DNA from 4 places in the Blautia sp. MSK17_66 genome. Region 4 is predicted to be linked to each of the others. Evidence: predicted binding sites of a transcription regulator. Region 4 holds the regulator's gene; each other region holds the start of a gene.

Region 1 (3,218 bases), on a different contig from region 4:
AGGCAGTCAGATCTTCGTTGGTTCCAAGACGGGAATCCAGTTTCTTATAATCTGTGGTTTCATATCCGTGTCCGACACTTTCAAAAAGTGGACCAATGTACAGAGCAGTACATCCGATTTCTTTGATGTGATCAATCCAGGGAAGAAGAGTATTCAGACGGTGCACAGGTTCGCTGTAATCATTCTGATTTGGAGCACCCGCAAGGCCTAAAGGATAAATATGATAAAAAATAGCTTCGTTATACCAACTCATGTCTAATCATCTCGTTTCATAGTATTTATGATAAAAAAAAGCATGGGGCTGTCGATAAACGGCAGCCCCTGGGTTTTGCTAATGGTTATGAAATTATAACTGAGGACCAGCAGCAACAAGTGCTTTACCAGCTTCATTTCCTTCATATTTAGCGAAGTTCTTGATGAATCTTGCAGCAAGATCTTTTGCTTTTTCTTCCCACTGAGCAGCATCTGCGTATGTGTCACGTGGGTCAAGGATTCCTGTATCAACGCCTGTAAGTTCTGTAGGAACTTCAAAGTTGAAGTATGGAATTGTCTTGGTAGGAGCGTTGTTGATATCTCCGTTGAGGATAGCATCGATGATACCACGAGTGTCTTTAATGGAGATACGTTTGCCTGTTCCATTCCATCCTGTGTTAACGAGGTAAGCTTTTGCTCCGCTCTGTTCCATTTTCTTAACAAGCTCTTCTGCATATTTTGTTGGGTGCAGTTCCAGGAATGCCTGGCCGAAGCAAGCTGAGAATGTAGGTGTAGGCTCTGTGATTCCACGCTCTGTACCAGCAAGTTTTGCTGTGAATCCGGACAGGAAGTAGTACTGTGTCTGAGCTTCTGTCAGGATAGATACTGGAGGAAGTACGCCAAATGCATCTGCGGACAGGAAGATTACGTTCTTAGCTGCCGGTGCAGAGGAGATCGGGCGAACGATTTTTTCGATGTGGTCGATCGGATAGGAAACACGAGTGTTCTCTGTTACGCTCTTATCGTTGAAGTCAATCTTTCCGTTTGCATCAACTGTTACGTTCTCAAGAAGAGCGTTACGTTTGATTGCATTGTAGATGTCCGGCTCAGAGTCTTTGTCAAGGTTGATAACCTTAGCATAGCATCCGCCTTCAAAGTTGAATACACCGTTGTCATCCCAGCCGTGCTCGTCATCACCGATCAGGAGACGTTTCGGGTCTGTGGAAAGAGTTGTTTTACCTGTTCCGGAAAGTCCGAAGAAGATAGCTGTGTTTTCGCCATTCATGTCTGTGTTAGCAGAGCAGTGCATAGCTGCGATGCCTTTCAGTGGAAGGAAGTAGTTCATCATAGAGAACATACCTTTCTTCATTTCTCCGCCGTACCATGTGTTGATGATAACCTGCTCTTTGGATGTAATGTTGAACATTACAGCTGTTTCAGAGTTGAGGCCAAGTTCTTTGTAGTTTTCAACTTTTGCTTTGGAAGCATTGTATACAACGAAATCTGGCTCAAATGTCTCAAGTTCTTCAGCTGTTGGCTGGATGAACATGTTTGTAACAAAGTGTGCCTGCCATGCAACTTCAACGATGAAACGGATAGCCATACGAGTATCAGCGTTAGCACCGCAGAATGCGTCAACTACGAAAAGTTTCTTGTTGGAAAGTTCTTTCTGAGCAAGTTCTTTACAAGCTGCCCAAGCTTCCTGTGTTGCAGGATGGTTGTCATTCTTGTATTCATCAGAAGTCCACCAAACGGTATCTTTGGAGTTCTCATCCATAACGATGAATTTATCTTTAGGAGAACGTCCTGTATAGATACCTGTCATAACGTTAACAGCGCCAAGTTCTGTTTCCTGTCCTACTTCGAAGCCTTCAAGACCTGCTTTAGTCTCTTCCTCGAATAATACTTCATAAGAAGGATTGTATACAACTTCTGTTGTACCTGTGATGCCATACTTAGTTAAATCGATTTTTGCCATCTTACATTTACCTCTCTTCTTTATTGGAGCCATCTATATGCTGGCTGCTTTAACCTCTAAGAAGTGGAACACTCCGACTTCTCATAGAGATTATTATACATAATTCATCAATAAAAGCAATAAAAAAACAATTAAATTTTGAAAAATGATAATAATTTAACAGTTTGTGACAGCTTATGGAAGCAGAAAATAAAAAAGCAGCTACCGGATGGTGAGCTTCCGGTAGCTGACAGCAAAGTAAATGATTTCCGCGATGGCCGTGATGACCCAGGAAAAAAAGTAAAGAAGATATAATCCCGGGATAGTATGGAAATAAACAAAAACGGTATAGACCCATACAATTCGAAAAACACAGGAACCAAGAATGATAATGATCGTCGGTACAATGGTCTTTCCGATTCCGCGTGATGCTGCAAGTGAAGCGTCCATAAAAGCGGACACAGCATAAGAAAAAGACATGATGCGGATCCTCTGCATCCCCGCTTCGATGACTGCTTCATCGGTGGCAAACAGAGAAAGGAACTGATGCCCAAAAAGAAACAGCAGAAGACCAAGTATGGCGCCGGCAGTAAAAGCATAAAACAGACTTATAAAATAACTCTGGAGTATTCTTTTTTTATTACCTGCACCGAAATTCTGACTGATGAAACTGGAGCATCCGGTGTAAAAGGCATACATGACATTAAAGATCAGTGTGTCTGCATTTGTAGCGGCCGCACTTCCGGAAACCATAACCGTATCAAAAGAGTTGACGCCGACCTGTACAAACAGATTGGCAATCGCAAAAATCGCATTCTGGATCCCGGCCGGAATTCCGATCATCAGAATTGAAACCGCAATGTTTTTGTGTAACCGGATCTTCTTTAAGCTGACATGACATTCATCCCTGCGTCGAAAAAGATGGTTCATGATAAGGGCAGCAGAGACATATTGTGCAATGGCACTGGCGGCCGCAACTCCGGCAGCAGCCATATGAAGAACAATGACAAAAAACAGGTTCAGAATAACATTCAGAACACCTGCAAATGCGAGATAATAAAGCGGACGCCGGGTTTCTCCCCGGGCACTTAAAACGCCGTTGCCGAAGTTATAGATTCCCATTGCAGGAAGTCCGAACGCATAGATCTTAAGATAAAGCGTTGCCTGTTGGAGCAGATCATCCTTGGTGTGCAAAAGCATGAGCATCCATTCTGAAAAGAAGAAACAGACAGTTCCCATCAGCAGTCCCATCAATGCACAGAGCAAAAGGGACGTATGTACGTTTTCT
Region 2 (3,218 bases), on a different contig from region 4:
GTCCTTTTGGTGCACTCATCATGTTGTCTGTATCTACGATCGCCATATCCGGAAGCAGTTCATAGTCTGCCAGAGGCCATTTAATTCCTGTCTCTTTATCTGTGATGATCGCGAACGGTGTTACCTCAGAACCTGTACCAGAAGATGTAGGTACGGCGATGAAGTAAGCTTTTTTACCCATTTTCGGGAATGTATAAATTCTCTTACGGATATCCATGAAGTCCATTGCCATATCATCGAAGTCTGCATCCGGGTTTTCATAAAGAACCCACATGATCTTACCGGCATCCATTGCGGAACCACCACCCATTGCAATGATGCAGTCCGGCTCAAATGCACGCATTGCTGCTGCACCTGCTCTTGCACTTGCCAGAGACGGATCTGGTTCTACATCAGAGAAGCATGTATGAACGATTCCCATTTCATCCAGTTTGTCTTCGATTTTCTTTGTATATCCATTCTTATAAAGGAAGGAGTCAGTTACGATGAAGCAGCGTTTTTTGCCCATTACGTTTTTCAGTTCATCAAGAGCAACCGGCAGGCAGCCTTTTTTGAAGTAAACTTTTTCCGGGGTTCTCATCCAGAGCATGTTCTCTCTCCTCTCAGCAACAGTCTTGATATTGATCAGGTGTTTTACACCAACGTTTTCAGATACAGAGTTTCCACCCCAGGAACCGCATCCAAGTGTCAGAGACGGAGCAAGTTTGAAGTTGTAGAGGTCTCCGATACCACCCTGAGAAGATGGAGTATTGATAAGAATACGGCAGGTCTTCATTGCTGCCGCATGTTTTGCCATTTTTTCTTTCTCATTTACATTGATGTAAAGAGAAGCTGTATGTCCGTATCCGCCATCAGCTACAAGCTGTTCTGCTTTTGCGATTGCTTCGTCGAAGGTTTTTGCCTTGTACATTGCAAGTACAGGAGAAAGTTTCTCATGTGCAAACTCTTCACTGATATCTACAGATTCAACTTCACCGATCAGGATCTTTGTTTCAGCCGGGACAGTAACTCCTGCCATCTCAGCGATGGTTGCTGCTTTCTGTCCAACGATCTTGGCATTCAGTGCACCATTGATCAGGATTGTTTTTCTTACTTTCTCGATCTCATCTTCTTTAAGGAAGTAGCATCCTCTGTACTGGAACTCTGCTTTTACTGCTTCGTATACGCCCTCCAGAACAGTTACAGACTGCTCAGAAGCACAGATCATACCATTGTCGAATGTCTTGGAATGAATGATGGAGTTTACTGCAAGACGAACGTCTGCTGTCTCATCAATGATAACCGGTGTATTTCCGGCTCCAACACCAAGTGCCGGTTTTCCGGAGGAGTATGCAGCCTTAACCATTCCAGGACCACCTGTTGCAAGGATGATGTCAGCTTCTTTCATTACAAGGTTTGTCAGTTCAAGGCTTGGTACATCGATCCATCCGATGATGCCTTCCGGAGCACCTGCTTTAACTGCTGCCTCCAGAACAACCTTTGCAGCCTCAATAGTGCTTCCTTTTGCACGTGGATGTGGGCTGATGATGATCGCGTTTCTTGTTTTTAATGCGATCAGAGTTTTGAAGATTGCTGTGGAAGTCGGGTTTGTTGTCGGGATAACTGCTGCAATCAGACCAATCGGCTCTGCAATTTTCTTAATTCCATAAACCGGATCTTCTTCCACTACACCACATGTCTTTGTGTTTTTGTATGCGTTGTAGATATATTCAGATGCATAATGATTTTTGATAACTTTATCTTCTACGATACCCATTCCTGTTTCTTCAACAGCTGCTTTGGCAAGCGGGATACGTGCTTTATCTGCTGCAGTTGCTGCTGCTTTGAAAATCTTATCAACCTGCTCCTGTGTATAGGTAGCAAAAATTTTCTGAGCTTCTTTCATTGCGGCAATCTTAGCTTCAAGTGCCTCTGGAGTATCGATAATTGCAGGGATGTTATTTTCTTTCTTTGCCATTTCTGAAATCCTCCTGTTTTTCTTTTTCGTCTTAATAGTGTAGTGTGTTGGTTGTATGTGTTAACGAATTATCGTTAATTATTTATCAATCTTGCCGATGAGGTTATTATATGTGATTGTTAATCATTTGTCAATATACTTTATTCATCTAAATCAATCCCACATAATCCCTCTTTTTTCGATTTTTTATGCATTTTATTCAAGTGCTTTCGGGGTGTTTTTGTGTATTATTATCATATAATTTGAAATTTAGATTTTTTCATTCACCTTCTTTTGAAATATTTTATATTTTTTTCTGTTTTTCTATATACTTTTTGTTTATTTTGTATATAATAATATATTATACCGTTTCGTTAATACAGCAAAAATACTCACTGTTTTTCCAGACAAACGCTCAGCCTCCCAAGTATATCCCATAATCTTTCGCAACTGTCCGCGAGTCATTCCTCAAAAGTTCAAATAAGATTATTTGTCATATCTCTATTATGCCCCACATAAATTAAAAGATGAGAGATCTTTACTTTCTTTTAACACAATCAATCTACAAATTTATTATTGAAGGAGTATTCTAATGGGAAGCGGCAATGCAGTACGAGTAACAGAACCAGAAACATTCACATTGATACAATTAGAGGAAGAAAGACAGAAATTGAAAAAGAAAGAACTTTTAAAGAATATGCTGACCGACAGTGAGTTCAGCATCAAAGGACAATGTGCCATCAATCTTATGATGACCAAGATAGATATCATCAATACCTTTCTGCTTATGCACTATGGAAGAAACTTTATCCAGATGAAAACCGGACGACTCAAAGGCTATGACAGCGTATGCAAAAAAATGCAGAAAAAGGGGCTGGATCTGACTTTTTCCAATGCTCTAGACAAGATCAACGACCTGATCGGTGTCCGAGCGGTCTGTGCCTATGTAGATGATATCTATAAAGTAGCTGACCTTCTCCAGAAGCAGCAGGATATCCGTGTCATCAAAATCAAAGATTATATCAGACAGCCCAAGAAATCCGGCTATCAGAGTCTCCATCTGATCCTGGAAATTGCCATTCCATTTCAGGAAGAAAATCAGTGGATCAAGCTGGAGCTGCAGCTTCGAACAGCTGCCATGGATTACTGGGCTAATCTTGATCATCATCTTCGCTATAAAAGAGATCAGAAACAGGCAGCTCCTATCAACGAGGAACTGCAGCAATGTGCCTCCATGATCAGCCAGCTGGATCACCGGATGCTGGAAATCCGTAAGAAAATT
Region 3 (3,218 bases), on a different contig from region 4:
AAGGCAGTTCTTGCAGAAAAAGTATTTGGCGGAAAACTGCACACGATTTTTACTGGTGGGGCACATCTGGATCCTTACTATATTGACTGTTTTGCAGAGTACGGTATACAGATACTGGAAGGCTACGGTATGTCGGAATGCTCTCCGGTCATCAGCAATAATACACAGGAAAACAATAAGCCGGGTTCCATCGGAAGACCACTTGAGAATGTGGAAATCAGATTTGAGGATGGAGAGATTCTGGTAAAAGGTACAAGCGTCATGAAGGGATATTATCAGATGCCTCATGAGACAGAGGAAACGCTGAAAGATGGCTGGTTGCATACCGGAGATAAGGGATATATGGATGAAGATGGTTATCTTTTCATTAATGGCCGTGTGAAAAATCTGATCATTCTTTCCAATGGCGAAAATGTATCCCCGGAGGAAATCGAGAACAAGCTTGCATTGAATCCGCTGGTGGGCGAAGTCATTGTAACAGGCGAAGGCAACGGTCTTACAGCCCGTATTTATCCGGAACAGGCAGTTGTGGAGGCGAAGGAACTGGATGCTGAGATGATCCGGTCACAGCTTCAGGCATTTTTGGATGAATACAACAAAAATCAGCCGACTTACCGTCGCATTACAGGTCTGGTGATCCGGAAAAATCCATTTATCCGCAATACGACAAAGAAGATCAGGAGACAGGATGTCCTGATCGACGAGCCGCAGGCATAATAAAAACCCGTCTGAGTACTTTCGCTCAGACGGGTTTTTATTATGCCTGTATGCGGGGCAGTCAGGACAAAAGAGGCAGCATGCCTGCCAGGAAAATCTGAGTCAGAATTTCTGCAATGACTTCTGGTGCAAGATCAAAATTATCCCGGGTCCATTTGTGAAGCACACCGATGGTGCTGCCGATCGCGCAGGTGATCACGTAAGATATTTCTTCTTTTGTGTGTCTGTCGGGTCTGGCACTAGAGGTGGTAGCGGTGACATAGTGATGAAGCATGGTCAGCATTTTTTCAAACAGATCATTCCCGTGAGGGGTGCTCAGAAGACCGGCAAGGAAGGGATTTTCCATTGTATAGCGACAGATCGTCAGAAAATAGGACTGACAGATATCGCGGTCATTTTCCGGATGAAATTTTTCCATTATAGAAAAAACATCATGGATCGTCTTTTCCTCAACAGCAGATACAAGAGAGGGGATATCCTGATAATGATTATAAAAAGTACTTCTAGCGATACCAGCTGTTTTGGTGATATCGGATACGGTGATCCGGTCAGGAGCTTTTTGCTTTATGAGTTTAAAAAAAGCACCCAGAATGGCTTCGTCTGCCACAGAATATCTTTCGTCAGAAACTGGATTTTGCATAGTTGATTCCCTCCCATATTTCATAAATATAGTAAAGCATAGCGTAACTGTGAGGGTACTGAATAGTTACAGTATAACACAAATCCGACAGTATAAGAACAAAAAAATGGTATGTCAGGATGTCTGGTATTAAAGTTTGAGGCAAAAAAAATCCATCTCACCATTATGATAAAAAAATAACAATAATGATAAAAAAATAACAGATTTTTTCAGCGTGCAGAACCGCTTTTTTATAAAAAAAGAGCTTATTTTTGATGAAAACATACAATAAGAACTGGATAAAATAAACGATTTGTGCTACATTTATATAGGATAGTAATTATAGAACCAGTTTATCGGATTTTTATTGTTTTTTTCTTAACAGTGCAGAGGGGAAGGAAGGATAGAAGCTGATAAGCATATAAGTTCAAATATTTCATAAGGAAGGTGAGCAATTGGAGAACTATACTAAGTATCAGCTGAAAAGCAATGAAGAACTTGCATCATTGCTTGAGGGCAAAGACAACCTGTATGTCATTGCCTGTAACAAGTGCTTCAAGGAATTTGACACCATTGACGAGCCGGACTGCGATGAATTTCTGAAATTTGCCGCAGAACAGGGCAAGACAGTCACTGGCAGTACAAAGGTAGACTTTTTGTGTAACAAGATGCACACAGAAAGAAAATTACAGGATCTGTTTCCGGAAGGAACAGAGAATGTTATCGTAATTTCCTGCGGCCTTGGTATTCAGACAGTTGCAGAACTGGCAGGAAAACCAGTTTATGCAGCAAGTAATTCTCTTAACTACAGAGGCCATCATGGCATGGCTCTTACCAAGAAGAGCTGTGATGCCTGTGCTCAGTGTTATCTGAACATAACCGGTGGTGTCTGTCCGATCGTTGATTGCTCCAAGAGCCTTGTAAATGGGCAGTGTGGAGGTGCCAAGAACGGTAAGTGCGAAGTAGATCCGAATAAAGACTGTGCATGGGAGAAGATTTATCAGAGACTTGCAAAACAGGGACGACTTGAGGAATTCCTCAATCAGCCTGTACAGGTCCGTGACTTCTCAAAGGTGAATTTCAAAGTAATCAACGACTACGTTAAAGCAATAAGGGAAGACAGACTGAATGGATATTATGGCGGTGTTCATCCGTCAGAACATAAGGAATTCAGCGAGCATATCGATCTGAAGAAATTCCCGGATCCTAAGACAGTTGTGATCTCTATGTCACAGCATCTGGGCGCTCCGGCTAATCCGATCGTTCAGGTAGGAGATACCGTAAAGGTCGGACAGAAGATCGGCGAAGCTGCCGGATTTATCAGCGCACCGGTACATTCCAGTGTAAGCGGAACAGTAGTTGCTGTTGAACCTCGCATGCATGGAACAAGAGGCGGTGAAGTGATGGCAGTTGTCATCGAATCAGACGGAAAAAATACTCTGCACGAATCCGTACAGCCTCATAAACCATTAGATGATCTTACCGCGGATGAGATCATCGAAATCGTAAAAGAAGCAGGAATTGTTGGTATGGGTGGTGCAGGTTTCCCGACCTGTGTTAAACTGAAACCAGCGAAACCGGTTGATACGATTCTTCTCAATGGATGCGAATGTGAGCCGTATCTGACAGCAGACCACAAGGTTCTTCTTGCATATGCAGATGAGATTATCTTTGGTCTGAAAGCAATCCTCAAGACAACAGGTGCCGAGAAAGGTATTATTGTTATCGAGGATAACAAGCCGGATGCTATTGAATTAATGAAGGAAAAAGTTGCCGATATCGGAAATATGGAAGTGTTTGTTGCAAGAACCAAATACCCGCAGGGCGCTGAGAAAACTCTCATCAAGCGTGTTCTGGGAAGAATCGTTCCAAGCGGCGGACT
Region 4 (3,218 bases):
AAAAAGAGTCTGCTCCGGGAAACTCTTGGAAAGCTCCTCCACGGTAAGAACGTCATTTCCACTGATGACTCTTGGTTCGAGAGAGAGGCGCATCTGGCTCTGTACCTCTGTCGGCTTCTCGATTCGCTGGATCTTGCCGAGCATTTTTTCACGGCTCTCGGCGCGGCGGATGGATTTTTCACGGTTGAAGGATTTCAGCTTGACAATGACTGCCTCCTGGTGCTTGATCTCTCTCTGCTGGTTCAGATAAGCCTTGTACTGTGCATCACGCAGCTGAGCCTTCTTTTCTGCGTAGGCAGAGTAGTTTCCACTGTACATACGGACCTGTCCGGCATCGATCTCAATGACCTTGGTTACAACCTTATCCAGGAAATAACGGTCATGGGAAACAATAAATACAGCACCTGGATAGTTCAGGAGATAGGTTTCCAGCCAGGCAATACTCTCCATATCCAGATGGTTGGTCGGCTCATCGAGAAGAAGAATGTCAGGCTTAGAGATCAGAAGCTTACCAAGTGCAACGCGTGTCTTCTGTCCACCGGAGAGCGTTTCAATCTGCTTGTTGAAATCTTCTTCGGTGAAACCAAGACCCTTGAGGACACCCATCAGTTCACTCCTGTAAGCGTAGCCGTTTTCGAGCTCGAATTCATGGGTCAGCCGGGTATAGGTGTTCATCAGACGCTCGAGCTCCTCGCCGGAGGCATGCTTCATCTGTATTTCTGCTGCACGCATGCGGTCTTCCATATCAATGATGTACTGCTTGGTTGAGAGCAGCTCCTCATAGATGGTGCGGTGTCCCTTGATCTCCTGATACTGTGCGAGATAACCGATCTTCTTGTCCTTCATCAGAACGACCTGACCGGAATCTGCGGAAATTTCTTCCATTATAATACGGAGAAGGGTTGTCTTTCCTGCTCCGTTGTTGCCGATAAGAGCGGCTTTCTCACGCTCTTCTATATGAAAAGAGGCATCGTTCAGAATGACTTTTTCGCCAAAAGACTTATAGATGCTCTGACATGATAAGATCATAAATATTCCTCCAAAATCAATATACGCTATGATTATAAGGGGAAAAATTATCTTTGTAAAGGAAAAACCAACGAAAAAACAGCAAAAATTGCACAGAATTACCAACATAGATTGACAATAAAATGTCATTTCGTTATAATTAACAGGAAAGTATTAAGGGAGGGACAACGGTGGAGGCAAAACAGATATCAAAAGCTGTAATTAAGAGACTGCCCCGGTATTATCGCTATCTTGGCGAATTACTGGAAGACAATGTTGAGCGTATATCTTCCAATGATCTTAGTAAGAAAATGCGTGTCACAGCATCTCAGATCCGTCAGGATTTGAATAATTTCGGAGGGTTTGGGCAGCAGGGATACGGTTATAATGTAAAATATCTTTATACAGAGATCGGTAAGATCCTGGGACTGGATGAGGTACACCCGATGATCATCGTTGGTGCCGGTAATCTTGGACAGGCACTTGCCAATTATGTTGACTTTGAAAAACGTGGTTTTAAGTTACTGGGAATCTTTGATGTGAACCCGGTACTTGAAGGTATTGCTGTTCGCGGAATTGAGATCCAGATGATCAGCAATCTTCCATTTTTCTTAAGAGAGAATAATATTGAGATCGCAATCCTTACACTTCCGAAGAATAAGGCGAAGGATATGGCGGATATCCTGATCGAGAATGGTATCAAGGCGATCTGGAATTTTGCTCATATTGATCTGGATACTCCGGATGACGTAATTGTAGAGAATGTTCATCTTTCGGAGAGTCTGATGACTTTATCCTACAATCTCAGTCAATATCGACAGGAACATGTAGAAGAGCAGCATTCATAAAAAGAGGACAGTGAAAGGCTGTTACCCGGCTCCTTGCATTAAGGAGGCTGCGTAACAGCCTTTCTGTTGTTTTTGGAGAGGAGACGAAATGAGACGGATTGTGAACGGACCGGAAATGAAGACATTGGATCGTTATACGATTGACAGGATGGGTGTGCCGTCCTGCGTTCTGATGGAGAGGGCGGCACTGGCGGTCGTGGATGAGATGGAACGGCATTTTGCGGATACGAAGCAAAAAGAGCGTATCTTATGCGTCTGCGGAGGCGGAAACAACGGCGGAGACGGTGTTGCCATTGCCAGGATCCTGCACCTTCATGGATATGCTGCCGAAATCTATATGATGGGAAATCCGGATCATCGGACAGAGGAAACGTGCCGTCAGCTGGAAATTGCCGGAAATTATCAGGTTCCTCTGGTGAATAACCTGGAACTGAAGGAATATACTACTATAGTAGATGCCATTTTCGGCGTCGGGCTGGACCGTGCAATCGAGGGACGTTACCGGGATGTGCTGAGTGCAATGAATCAGGCGTCTGCCTGGAAAGTGGCGGTCGATCTTCCGTCCGGCGTGAGCAGCAGCACCGGGGAAGAACTTGGGATTGCCTTTCATGCAGATCTGACAGTGACCTTTGCTTTTGGCAAAACGGGCTTATGTCTTTATCCCGGGAAGATGTTTGCAGGAAGGGTTGTCACGGCGGATGTCGGCATCTACGAGAATCCGGAGCTTTTGCCGGAGAAAGGGGTTCTGGAGAAGAAAGATCTCCGGAAAATCCCGAAGCGTATTGCGAATGGAAATAAAGGTACCTTTGGCAAGGTTCTTATTGTTGCTGGAAGTAAGGGGATGTGCGGTGCCGCATATCTCTGTGCAGAGGGAGCATTTGCCGCGGGTGCCGGGATGGTGAAGATCCTGACAGATGAAGAGAATCGTATTCCGCTGCAGACGCTTCTTCCAGAGGCGATGTTTGCGGATGATTCCAGCGGGGAAGATACATGGTCTGATGCGGCACGCTGGTGTGATGTGATCGTGATCGGACCGGGCCTTGGACAGTCGGAAAAAAGTGCACAGAAAACAGAATCTTTCCTCTCTTTCGCACAGAGAATGGGGAAACCTGTGATCCTGGATGCGGATGGACTGAATCTGCTTTCGAAGAACCCGACGTGGAAGAAATATTTTCATGGCAGTCAGGTGATCTGTACCCCGCACCTGGGAGAGATGAGCCGGCTGAGTGAGGAGTTTATGTCCAAAAAGCCGGAATCCAGTCGGTCTTTATCTGAAAAACAGGTATCCAGGTTATCAATACCGGAAATACAGAAGAATCTTATTGGAACGGCTGAGAAGTTTGCCATGCAAAACGGTGTGGT

Evidence for each region. The regulator Rex, encoded in region 4, represses fermentation and respiration genes when NADH is low (regulators of the CRP and FNR family bind a similar motif). The targets are predictions, from matches to a motif close to ATTGTTAANTANTTAACAAT.
Region 1: a site for Rex is predicted at 2,096-2,115, ahead of pckA (phosphoenolpyruvate carboxykinase (ATP)). Genes of this name have one in related genera too.
Region 2: a site for Rex is predicted at 2,028-2,047, ahead of adhE (bifunctional acetaldehyde-CoA/alcohol dehydrogenase). Genes of this name have one in related genera too.
Region 3: a site for Rex is predicted at 1,522-1,541, ahead of rsxC (electron transport complex subunit RsxC). Genes of this name have one in related genera too.

Annotation. Positions count from the first base shown of each region.
Region 1 is NZ_JAJBNQ010000005.1:128,247-131,464, forward strand. Features, by position in the region: gene LIR34_RS04325 (alpha-amylase family glycosyl hydrolase) at 1-253, opposite strand, end outside; gene pckA (phosphoenolpyruvate carboxykinase (ATP)) at 347-1,951, opposite strand; gene LIR34_RS04335 (MATE family efflux transporter) at 2,153-3,218, opposite strand, start outside.
Region 2 is NZ_JAJBNQ010000018.1:15,796-19,013, forward strand. Features, by position in the region: gene adhE (bifunctional acetaldehyde-CoA/alcohol dehydrogenase) at 1-1,957, opposite strand, end outside; gene LIR34_RS10665 (GTP pyrophosphokinase) at 2,529-3,218, shown strand, end outside.
Region 3 is NZ_JAJBNQ010000017.1:6,476-9,693, forward strand. Features, by position in the region: gene LIR34_RS10190 (AMP-binding protein) at 1-717, shown strand, start outside; gene LIR34_RS10195 (TetR/AcrR family transcriptional regulator) at 779-1,357, opposite strand; gene rsxC (electron transport complex subunit RsxC) at 1,792-3,218, shown strand, end outside.
Region 4 is NZ_JAJBNQ010000003.1:106,149-109,366, forward strand. Features, by position in the region: gene abc-f (ribosomal protection-like ABC-F family protein) at 1-1,029, opposite strand, end outside; gene LIR34_RS02640 (redox-sensing transcriptional repressor Rex) at 1,200-1,856, shown strand; gene LIR34_RS02645 (NAD(P)H-hydrate dehydratase) at 1,945-3,218, shown strand, end outside.